2 linked regions of the Sporomusa sphaeroides DSM 2875 genome follow. The protein of the gene in region 2 interacts with the protein of the main gene of each other region in a pairwise test. Links are inferred from orthologs where the notes say so. Each region holds a gene or a part of one and is shown on either strand. Other genes may lie near its edges.

Region 1 (4,186 bases), 3.4 Mb from region 2 along the record:
AAAGCCGGAGCCGTAACCAAAGCTCATGGCGGCGTATTGTTTATTGATGAAATTGGCGAGCTTCATCATATCCAGATGAATAAATTACTAAAGGTATTGGAAGACCGTAAAGTTTTCCTGGACAGCTCCTATTATAATAGTGAGGACGGCAACATACCACAACATATACATGACATATTTCAAAATGGGCTGCCTGCAGACTTTAGACTTATTGGGGCTACCACCCGGATGCCGCAAGATATTCCGCCAGCTATCCGCTCCCGGTGTGTAGAAATATTTTTCCGGCCGTTATTGCCTGATGAAATTGCCAATGTGGCTTTAAATGCGGCAAAAAAGATTAACTATACCCTTGAGCAGGGTGCGTTGGATGTCATTAAGCAATTTGCCACTAACGGGCGGGAAGCCGTAAATATCATTCAGATTGCGGCCGGTATTGTGCAAAGCACTGGCAAAGGCGAGCGAAGCATTGCCCAGGCTGATGCGGAATGGGTCATAAATTTTGGTCAGTACAACCCGCGGCCTGAGAAAAAGGTTTCCCTTACTCCCCAAGTTGGTGTGGTTAACGGTCTGGCTGTATATGGTTCCAATATCGGTATGCTTATGGAGCTCGAAGTAACGGCTGTGCCTAATAATTATGGTACCGGCAAGCTAACCGTTACCGGCGTTATTGAAGAAGAAGAAATGGGTTCGCCCGGCAGGGTCGTGCGCCGCAAAAGCATGGCAAAAGGGTCACTGGATAATGTACTTACTGTATTGGCCAAAATGTGTGGTATTGAATATCATAGATATGACATCCATGTAAATTTTCCTGGTGGTGTTCCCGTAGATGGTCCGTCAGCCGGAGTGACGGTGGCTACCGCTATTTATTCGGCTGTTAATAACATACCTATCGACAATACTGTTGCGATGACAGGTGAAATCTCTATTCGCGGGTTAGTAAAACCGGTCGGCGGAGTGAGTGCGAAGGTAGCAGCCGCTAAGCAGGCTGGTGCGCGGCGAGTGATTATTCCTGCGGAAAATTGGCAGGGACTCTACAAGAATATGGAGATTGAAGTCATTCCTGTCGAAACCTTCGAAGAAGTATTGAAGCATGCCGTAATCAAGACCGGAGATGTGCTGCGGCAGGATGTAACGGTAACTATGCCGGAGGTATTGGCTGCTGCCGGTGTCGATAAAGTATAAATTTATCCGATGACTAACCCGCTCTAAGACTCCCGCTTTTGCAAGCGGGAGTAAGAGCGGCTAAGTCCCTGGATAATTCCGACTAAGATTCAGATGGGGTTACAACTCTATCTGAATCAAGTCTCCATTTATGCCAGTGCTAGCCGGGTTGCTAAACCCGGCCTATATTTATTGAGGAATAAAAGGATTTTTAGTGGTTGCTTTAGAATATTTTACATAGCGGTGTTGAAACTACTAAATGACCACTAAGATAATACCGCAAGGTTACCGAAGGGAGGAAGCTATATTGGCAGATAAACGCCGTATAATACCACTTTTGCCATTAAGAGGTATATTAGTTTTTCCATACATGATTATTCATCTGGATGTTGGCCGGGAAAAATCTATCAGTGCTTTGGAAGAGGCAATGGTGCAGGATCGTCTGATTATGCTGGCTACACAAAAGGATGCTCAAACCGACGCGCCGCAGCCTGAAGATATTTTTTCAGTGGGTACTGTTGCCGAAATTAAGCAGCTTTTGAAATTGCCGGGGGGAACCATCCGGGTATTGGTCGAAGGCTTGTACCGTGGTGAAATCGAAGAATTTATCAGCTTTGATCCTTACTATCAGGTTCAGATTAACGAATTTACCGAAGTTGAACCTAAAACACCGGAGGTTGAAGCGCTTACACGTACAGCAATTAATCAATTTGAACAATGGGTTAAGCTGAGCAAGAAGATACCACCCGAAACCCTGGTATCAGTCGTTGTTGTAGAAGAACCCGGCCGCCTGACTGACCTTATTGCCAGTCATCTGGCACTCAAAATTGAAGATAAGCAAACCCTGCTGGAGGCAGTAGAAATTAAAGACCGGTTGGAACGGTTATGTGAGATCCTTGGCCGCGAAATGGAAATTCTTGAACTGGAGAAGAAAATCCATGTCCGGGTTCGCAAGCAAATGGAGAAAACCCAAAAAGAATATTATTTGCGTGAACAACTCAAAGCCATTCAAAAAGAATTAGGCGAAAAAGATGAGCGCACCGCCGAAGTAGAGGAATACAGGCAGCGGGTCAAAGAACAAAACCTGCCCAAAGAAGTAGAAGAAAAAATCAATAAAGAAATCGACCGTCTGGAAAAAATGCCCCCGATGGTGGCGGAAAGCGGTGTTATCCGCACCTACCTTGACTGGCTGTTAACGCTGCCCTGGACTACGGAAACCGATGACCGGCTGGATATTAGTGTTGCCGAGGAAATCCTTGACGAAGATCATTATGGCTTGGAAAAAGTCAAAGAACGTATTTTAGAATATCTGTCAATCCGTAAGTTGACAGAAAAAATGAAAGGCCCCATTTTATGTCTTGTTGGTCCGCCGGGTGTCGGGAAGACATCGTTAGCCCGTTCTATCGCCAGAGCTATGGAACGGAAGTTTGTCCGCGTTTCGTTAGGCGGAGTTCGGGATGAAGCGGAAATAAGAGGTCATCGCCGGACCTATGTGGGCGCGCTTCCGGGACGTATTATTCAGGGTATGCGGACTGTAGGCTCAAAAAATCCTGTGTTTCTCTTGGATGAAATTGATAAAATGAATGCCGACTTCCGGGGCGACCCGTCATCTGCTTTGTTGGAAGTGCTTGACCCGGAACAAAATAATACCTTCAGCGACCATTATATTGAACTGCCATATGATTTATCCCGGGTACTCTGGGTAGTTACAGCTAATGTCATGCATAATATTCCGAGACCCTTGTTAGACCGTATGGAAGTTATCAGCATTGCCGGCTATACTGAGGAAGAAAAAATAGAGATCGCCAAACGGTATCTTATTCCCAAGCAAACAACCGACCATGGCCTCACACCGCAGCAAATTTCATTTTCAGAAGGAACTATCGCCAAAATTATTCGTGACTATACTCGCGAGGCGGGTGTACGGAATCTTGAGCGCAATATTGCCAATCTCTGCCGCAAAGCGGCGCGCAAAATTGTTCAAGACCAGGGACCTGTTATTAAGATTACGGCTCAGAACCTGCATACTTTCCTGGGAGCCACCAAATACCGTCATGCTCAGGCCGAGAAAGACAGCCAGGTGGGAGTAGCCACCGGCCTTGCCTGGACGGAAGTTGGCGGTGATGTGCTGGCTGTTGAGATTTCCACCATGAAAGGCAAAGGCAAGCTGACTTTGACAGGCCAGTTAGGCGATGTTATGCAAGAATCTGCGCAAGCCGGCTTCAGTTATATTCGTTCACGGGCAAAAGAACTGGGCATTGAAGAAGATTTTCATGAAAAGCTGGATATTCACATCCATCTGCCCGAAGGCGCCATTCCCAAAGACGGTCCGTCTGCCGGCATTACCATGGCAACTGCGGTCGCATCAGCACTGACCGGTAAACCTATCAGGAGCGATGTTGCCATGACGGGAGAAATAACTCTTCGCGGCAGGGTGTTGCCTGTCGGCGGCATTAAGGAAAAAGTCCTTGCCGCTCACCGGGCGGGAATAAAAACAGTCATGCTGCCCAAAGAAAACAAGCGTGATATTGATGAAATTCCGGCGAACGTCAAACGGAATCTTGCCTTTGTGCTTGTTGAACACATGGATGAAGTGCTGCAAACAGCAATGGTGAAAGAGTAATGGCAGATACGACCAGTTTTAATATTACCCATGCCAGTTATGCCGCCACTGCTGTTAATTCCAGTCAATATCCTGTAGGCGAGCTTACGGAGATAGCTTTCATTGGGCGCTCTAATGTCGGCAAATCGTCGCTGATTAACTCCTTGTGCCGTCACAATGGCCTGGCCCGTACCAGTGGGACGCCCGGCAAAACCCAGACCATTAATTACTTTCGCCTTACAGGCAAGCTGTCAGATCAATCACGGCTGGAGTTTATGCTGGTCGATCTGCCTGGCTATGGTTATGCCAAAAGAGCACAATCAGCCAGAGCAACCTGGTCTAAATTTATTGAGGAATATTGGCTAAAGTCAACGCGCCTTAAGCTGGTATGCCAATTAATTGATCTGCGTCATCCGCCAATGG
Region 2 (4,884 bases):
ATTTGTCAAGAATCGTCAAGGGGCTTATAATATTCTTGATATTTTCTAACGGGTTTATCATGCAGGGACTGATTCTCGCCGGTGCCTTTGATCTCATTTTCGACTATCGTCAACTGCGTGCTCCGCATATGGAGTAACAGGAGGAAAGCATATGCCTCAAGGACCATCGTTTTGGTTTGACACCCGTATTTATTTAGCAGTGATGGCAGCCTTTTTAGTGATTATCAGTTATTATAACCATTATGCGGCCATTCTTGGCGCTATTTTGCTCTATGCTCTCTATTTATATGGGCGGGAACGCTATACTATGCGGCAAAAAGAAGTGAATAATTATCTGGAAACTGTAGGGCGCAGTGTGGATAATGCGGCAGTCCAGGCGTTTACCAATTTACCGCTGGCAATAGTAATTGTTGACCAGCAGGGTATTATTTACTGGCGCAATGAACTGCTGAGCGAATGGGTTACCGAGTCGGTTGAACCGGGGGAATCGTTAGCAGCCATTTGGCCTGCCCTGCCGTTAGAAAAAATGACAGGCAAAGACGGACAGCTTAAATTTGAAGCCGGGCAGCAGCATTACGACATTGTCCACAGGGCTGTTGACCATGAGCTTACGGTTTTTTATATATCGGATGTTACCGGTTTGGAGTCTTACCGGGCATCCTGCTGCCAGATTCAGACCGTACTTGCCTATATTCAAATTGATAATTATGATGATGCCTTAACCGGCTTGAATGAAAGCCAGCGTACGACTATCCTGGGTGAGGTCAACCGCATGCTGGCAGAGTGGATGACAGAGCTGGACGGACATATAAAAAAATACAGTGAAGACACCTATATTGCTGTTTTAAATCGTTTAGCCCTTGATCGTCTGATGACTGATGATAAATTTGAGATTTTGGACCGCATTCGCGCCATTCAGGCAGGCAATAAAATCCCGGTAACGCTAAGCATTGGTGCCGCCACCGGCGAAATCTCAATTGCGGAACTGGGACAGCGGGCTCAGGCCGGGCTGGATCTGGCGTTAAGCCGCGGCGGTGATCAAGCAGCGGTGAATATTAGCAGCAAAGTTCAGTTTTTTGGCGGTAAAGCCAAGGCGGTTGAGAAAAATACCAGGGTGAAAGCCCGGATTGTGGCGCAAGCTATCAGAGAGCTCATCGACCAGGCGGACAGTATTGTGATTATGGGGCATGCCGGTGAAGATTTTGACAGCCTGGGAGCAGCCTTTGGGGTAGCCAAAATGGTGCGCCATATGGGCAAGCAAGTCCATATTGTTGTCAGTCAGCCGGGGATGGCTATGGATAAGCTGTCAGAGCTGCTGCTGGACTATGAAGAATTCCGGGACCTCTTTATATCGCCGATGCAGGCGGCCTTCCTGGGCAATTCCAAAACACTGGTGTTTGTTGTTGACACCCACCGGCCGGAGCTGGTGGCGGCACCGGATGTACTGGCCAGGGCCGAACGGACGGTTATTATTGACCATCATCGCCGGGCTGAGACCATTATTCCCAATACGCTGCTGGTGTATCTTGAACCTTCGGCTTCGTCCACCAGTGAACTGGTAACAGAGCTATTAGGTTACTTTGACGAAAAAATTGAACTAAACCGCCTGGAAGCTTCGGCACTCTATGCGGGGATTGTGGTGGATACCAAGAATTTTGCGGTTCAGACAGGGGTGCGTACCTTCGAAGCGGCTTCTTATCTGCGCCGGGCAGGTGCTGATCCTACACTGGTGCGCCACTTATTCCGCGTCGATTTCCAGACAATGAAAAACCGGGCGGCAATCATTGATAATACCGAGATGCCGTACGAGGGTGTAGTTATCGCCGTCTGTCCGGCTGATGTCAAAAATCCTCAGGTGGCGGCGGCGCAGACGGCAGATATGCTGCTGAATATTGAAGGTGTGCGGGTGAGCTTTGTTCTGTTTGAGGTTGAAGAGGGTGTTGCTATCAGCGCCAGATCGCATGGCGATATTAACGTCCAGGTGATCATGGAGCAATTAGATGGCGGCGGTCATCAATCGGTAGCCGGTGCTAAAGTAAAAGATGCCAGCATTGATGAAGTGAAAGCAAGAATTATTGATATAGTAGATAGTTACATAAAGGAGAGTGCAATACATGAAAGTAATTCTGCAGCAAGAAGTGAAAAAACTCGGTAAGAAGGGCGACATCATTGAAGTTTCTGAGGGTTATGCCCGCAACTATCTTTTACCGCAAAAACTGGCCATTGCGGCCACTGCCAATAATGTGAATAATGCTAATCTGCAAAAGGCAGCCGAGGAGCGCAAAAAAGAGCGCGCTCTGGATGAAGCCAAGCTGCTGGCCGCACAGATGGCCAAAATTGTTGTCACCATCCCGGTCAAAATGGGAGAGGGCGGCCGCCTGTTTGGCTCGGTAACGGCCAAGGACATTGCCGAGGCTGTGGCCCAGGAGCACAAACTTGATCTGGATAAGCGTAAAATTGAGCTTAAAGATGCCATCAAGTCTCTGGGGACATTTACCGTACCCATAAAGCTTCATCCTGAGGTAAGCACCGAAATCCAGGTAATCATTAAAGCCGATTAAATCCAGAGCGAATGGATAGGCAGTGACGGTTTCGCGCTGCCCGCACTCGCAATGTATACGTGGTTTACCCCAAACGGTCATTGCGAAAGCTGTGCGCCAATTGCGTTTTTGCTTTTTGTTTCTAACCCTTACTATTAGAAAGGTATAATTATGAAAGATTTTTTTAACAAACTAGTACGTAGTGGCAACGTCGACCGCGCTGTCAGCAGCGGTCATGGCAACCAGGAAGATCAGCTCAAACGCCAGGTAGCCGCCTTGTACGGTTTGTACACCGGTGTTCTGGGCGCAGAAAAGGTGGTGCTCAAAGCAGGCAAACTGGGAGCGCTGGAACTTATGCGATCAAACAGCCTGCCGGAACGGGTGCTGGCGCTGCAGAAGCTGGTGTTTGAAGATCCGACAATTGATAAATTACCGTCTGTGGGTGAAATTCCGGAGCTGCTTAGTGAAATCGAAGATGAGCTGGCAGACCTGTGTGCCCGCCGTACAGTAGAAGACCGTATTGAAAAGAAAATTGCCGAAAAGATGGAAGAACGCCATCAGGAATATGTCCAGGAAATCCGTACCCAGGTTATCAAGGAAGAAGCCCCGGCCAATGCCGAGAACCCGCAGACTCTCAAGAAATATGCCCTTTTGGAAAAACTGGAGACCCGCAAATTAACCCGTTCGGCGATGGAGCTGTTGCGTCCGGCCACGCTTGACGAAATCATTGGGCAGGAGCGGGCGGTGGAGGCGCTTAAGGCCAAACTTGCCTCTCCCTATCCCCAGCATCTGATTCTTTACGGACCGCCTGGAGTGGGTAAAACCACAGCCGCCCGGCTGGTACTGGAAGCAGCCAAGCAAATTAAAAAGACACCTTTTACCCCGGATGCTCCGTTTATTGAAGTCGATGGGACTACTTTGCGCTGGGACCCCCGCGATGTCACCAATCCGCTCTTAGGCTCGGTGCATGACCCCATTTATCAGGGAGCACGCCGGGATTTAGCCGACAGTGGTGTGCCGGAGCCGAAACCGGGTTTGGCTACAGATGCCCATGGCGGCATTCTGTTTATTGATGAAATTGGCGAGATGGACCCGATGCTGCAAAATAAGCTGTTGAAGGTTCTGGAAGATAAACGGGTGTTTTTTGATTCGGCGTACTATGATCCTTCTGATAATAATGTACCTAAGTATATTAAAAAGCTGTTTGAAGAAGGGGCGCCGGCCGACTTTATCCTCATTGGCGCTACCACCCGTGATGCCGGCGATGTCATGCCTGCCGTACGGTCGCGTTGTGCTGAGATATATTTTGAACCGTTGACACCCAAGCATATTGAGGAAATTGTCTATAATGCGGCAGTCAAGCTGGAGGTTGTCATTGAGCCGGAAGTGCCGCAGCTGATTAGCGATTATACCATCGAAGGCCGGAAAGCTGTCAACATCTTGTCAGATGCCTACAGCATGGCGCTTATGCGGGTGGGTGAGACCCAAGAGCCGGTTACCATTACCCGGGAGGATGTGTACCGGGTGGCTCAGGTCAGCCGGTTGTCGCCGTATGTTAACCGTAAGGCAGCAGCTACCCTGGAAGTGGGGAAAGTGTTTGGCTTGGGGGTAAGCGGCTACCTTGGTTCTGTCCTGGAAATTGAAGCAGTAGCTTTTCCGTCAGAAAAGGGTAAAGGCAGTATTCGCTTTAATGACACTGCCGGCAGCATGGCCAAGGACTCGGTATTTAACGCCGCGGCTGTTGTCAGGAAAATTACCGGCCAGGATTTAGCCAGCTTTGATTTGCATATAAACATTATCGGCGGTGGCCGGATTGACGGCCCGTCAGCCGGTACGGCGATTCTTTCAGCCATTATTTCCGCCATAAACGGTAAACCTATCCGTCAGGATGTAGCCATTACCGGTGAAATTTCTATCCAAGGCCGGGTGAAAGCCGTTGGCGGTGTTTTTGAAAAGGCTTATGGTGCCAAACAAGCCGGTATTACCACAATGGTTATTCCTGAGGAAAATAAGTCAGACATTCCGGAAAGTCATCTGGGCCTGGATATTCGTCCTGTTGCCACCGTCGAGGAAGCGTTGGCAATTCTGTTTGCGGAAAGTCAGGAAGCCAGTGCTGAGTTAGCTTAGAGATGAAATTGCCGCGCTTACCCGGGTTTTCTGTGCGATAATCCCGGCAGGCGCGGCATTTTAAGCGAGGAGAGTTTACATGATTGACCGCGTTCCCCCCCAAAACGTTGAAGCTGAGCAAGCGGTACTGGGCGCTATGATGATTGAACGCGAGGCTATTTCCAAGGTATCGGAAGTTATCCGGCCGGAGGATTTTTATCGTGAGGCCCACCGGTTG

The links.
Region 1: the proteins of rplI (region 2) and lon interact in binary tests that used the Escherichia coli proteins (3 or more experiments, as listed by UniProt). The link is inferred for Sporomusa sphaeroides DSM 2875 from one-to-one orthologs.

The regions. Positions count from the first base shown.
Region 1 is NZ_CP146991.1:1,536,368-1,540,553, forward strand. What follows is about bases 1,029-4,102. They hold lon (endopeptidase La), read left to right. Parts: upstream 1,029-1,420; coding sequence 1,421-3,784; downstream 3,785-4,102. Other genes in these bases: lonB (ATP-dependent protease LonB), read left to right, coding at 1,029-1,182; yihA (ribosome biogenesis GTP-binding protein YihA/YsxC), read left to right, coding at 3,784-4,102. In the rest of the region: more of lonB, read left to right, coding at 1-1,028; more of yihA, read left to right, coding at 4,103-4,186.
Region 2 is NZ_CP146991.1:4,899,423-4,904,306, reverse strand. What follows is about bases 839-3,837. They hold rplI (50S ribosomal protein L9), read left to right. Parts: upstream 839-2,114; coding sequence 2,115-2,561; downstream 2,562-3,837. Other genes in these bases: lonC (Lon family ATP-dependent protease), read left to right, coding at 2,712-3,837; SPSPH_RS22800 (DHH family phosphoesterase), read left to right, coding at 839-2,155. In the rest of the region: SPSPH_RS22805 (YybS family protein), read left to right, coding at 1-137; more of SPSPH_RS22800, read left to right, coding at 152-838; more of lonC, read left to right, coding at 3,838-4,667; dnaB (replicative DNA helicase), read left to right, coding at 4,747-4,884.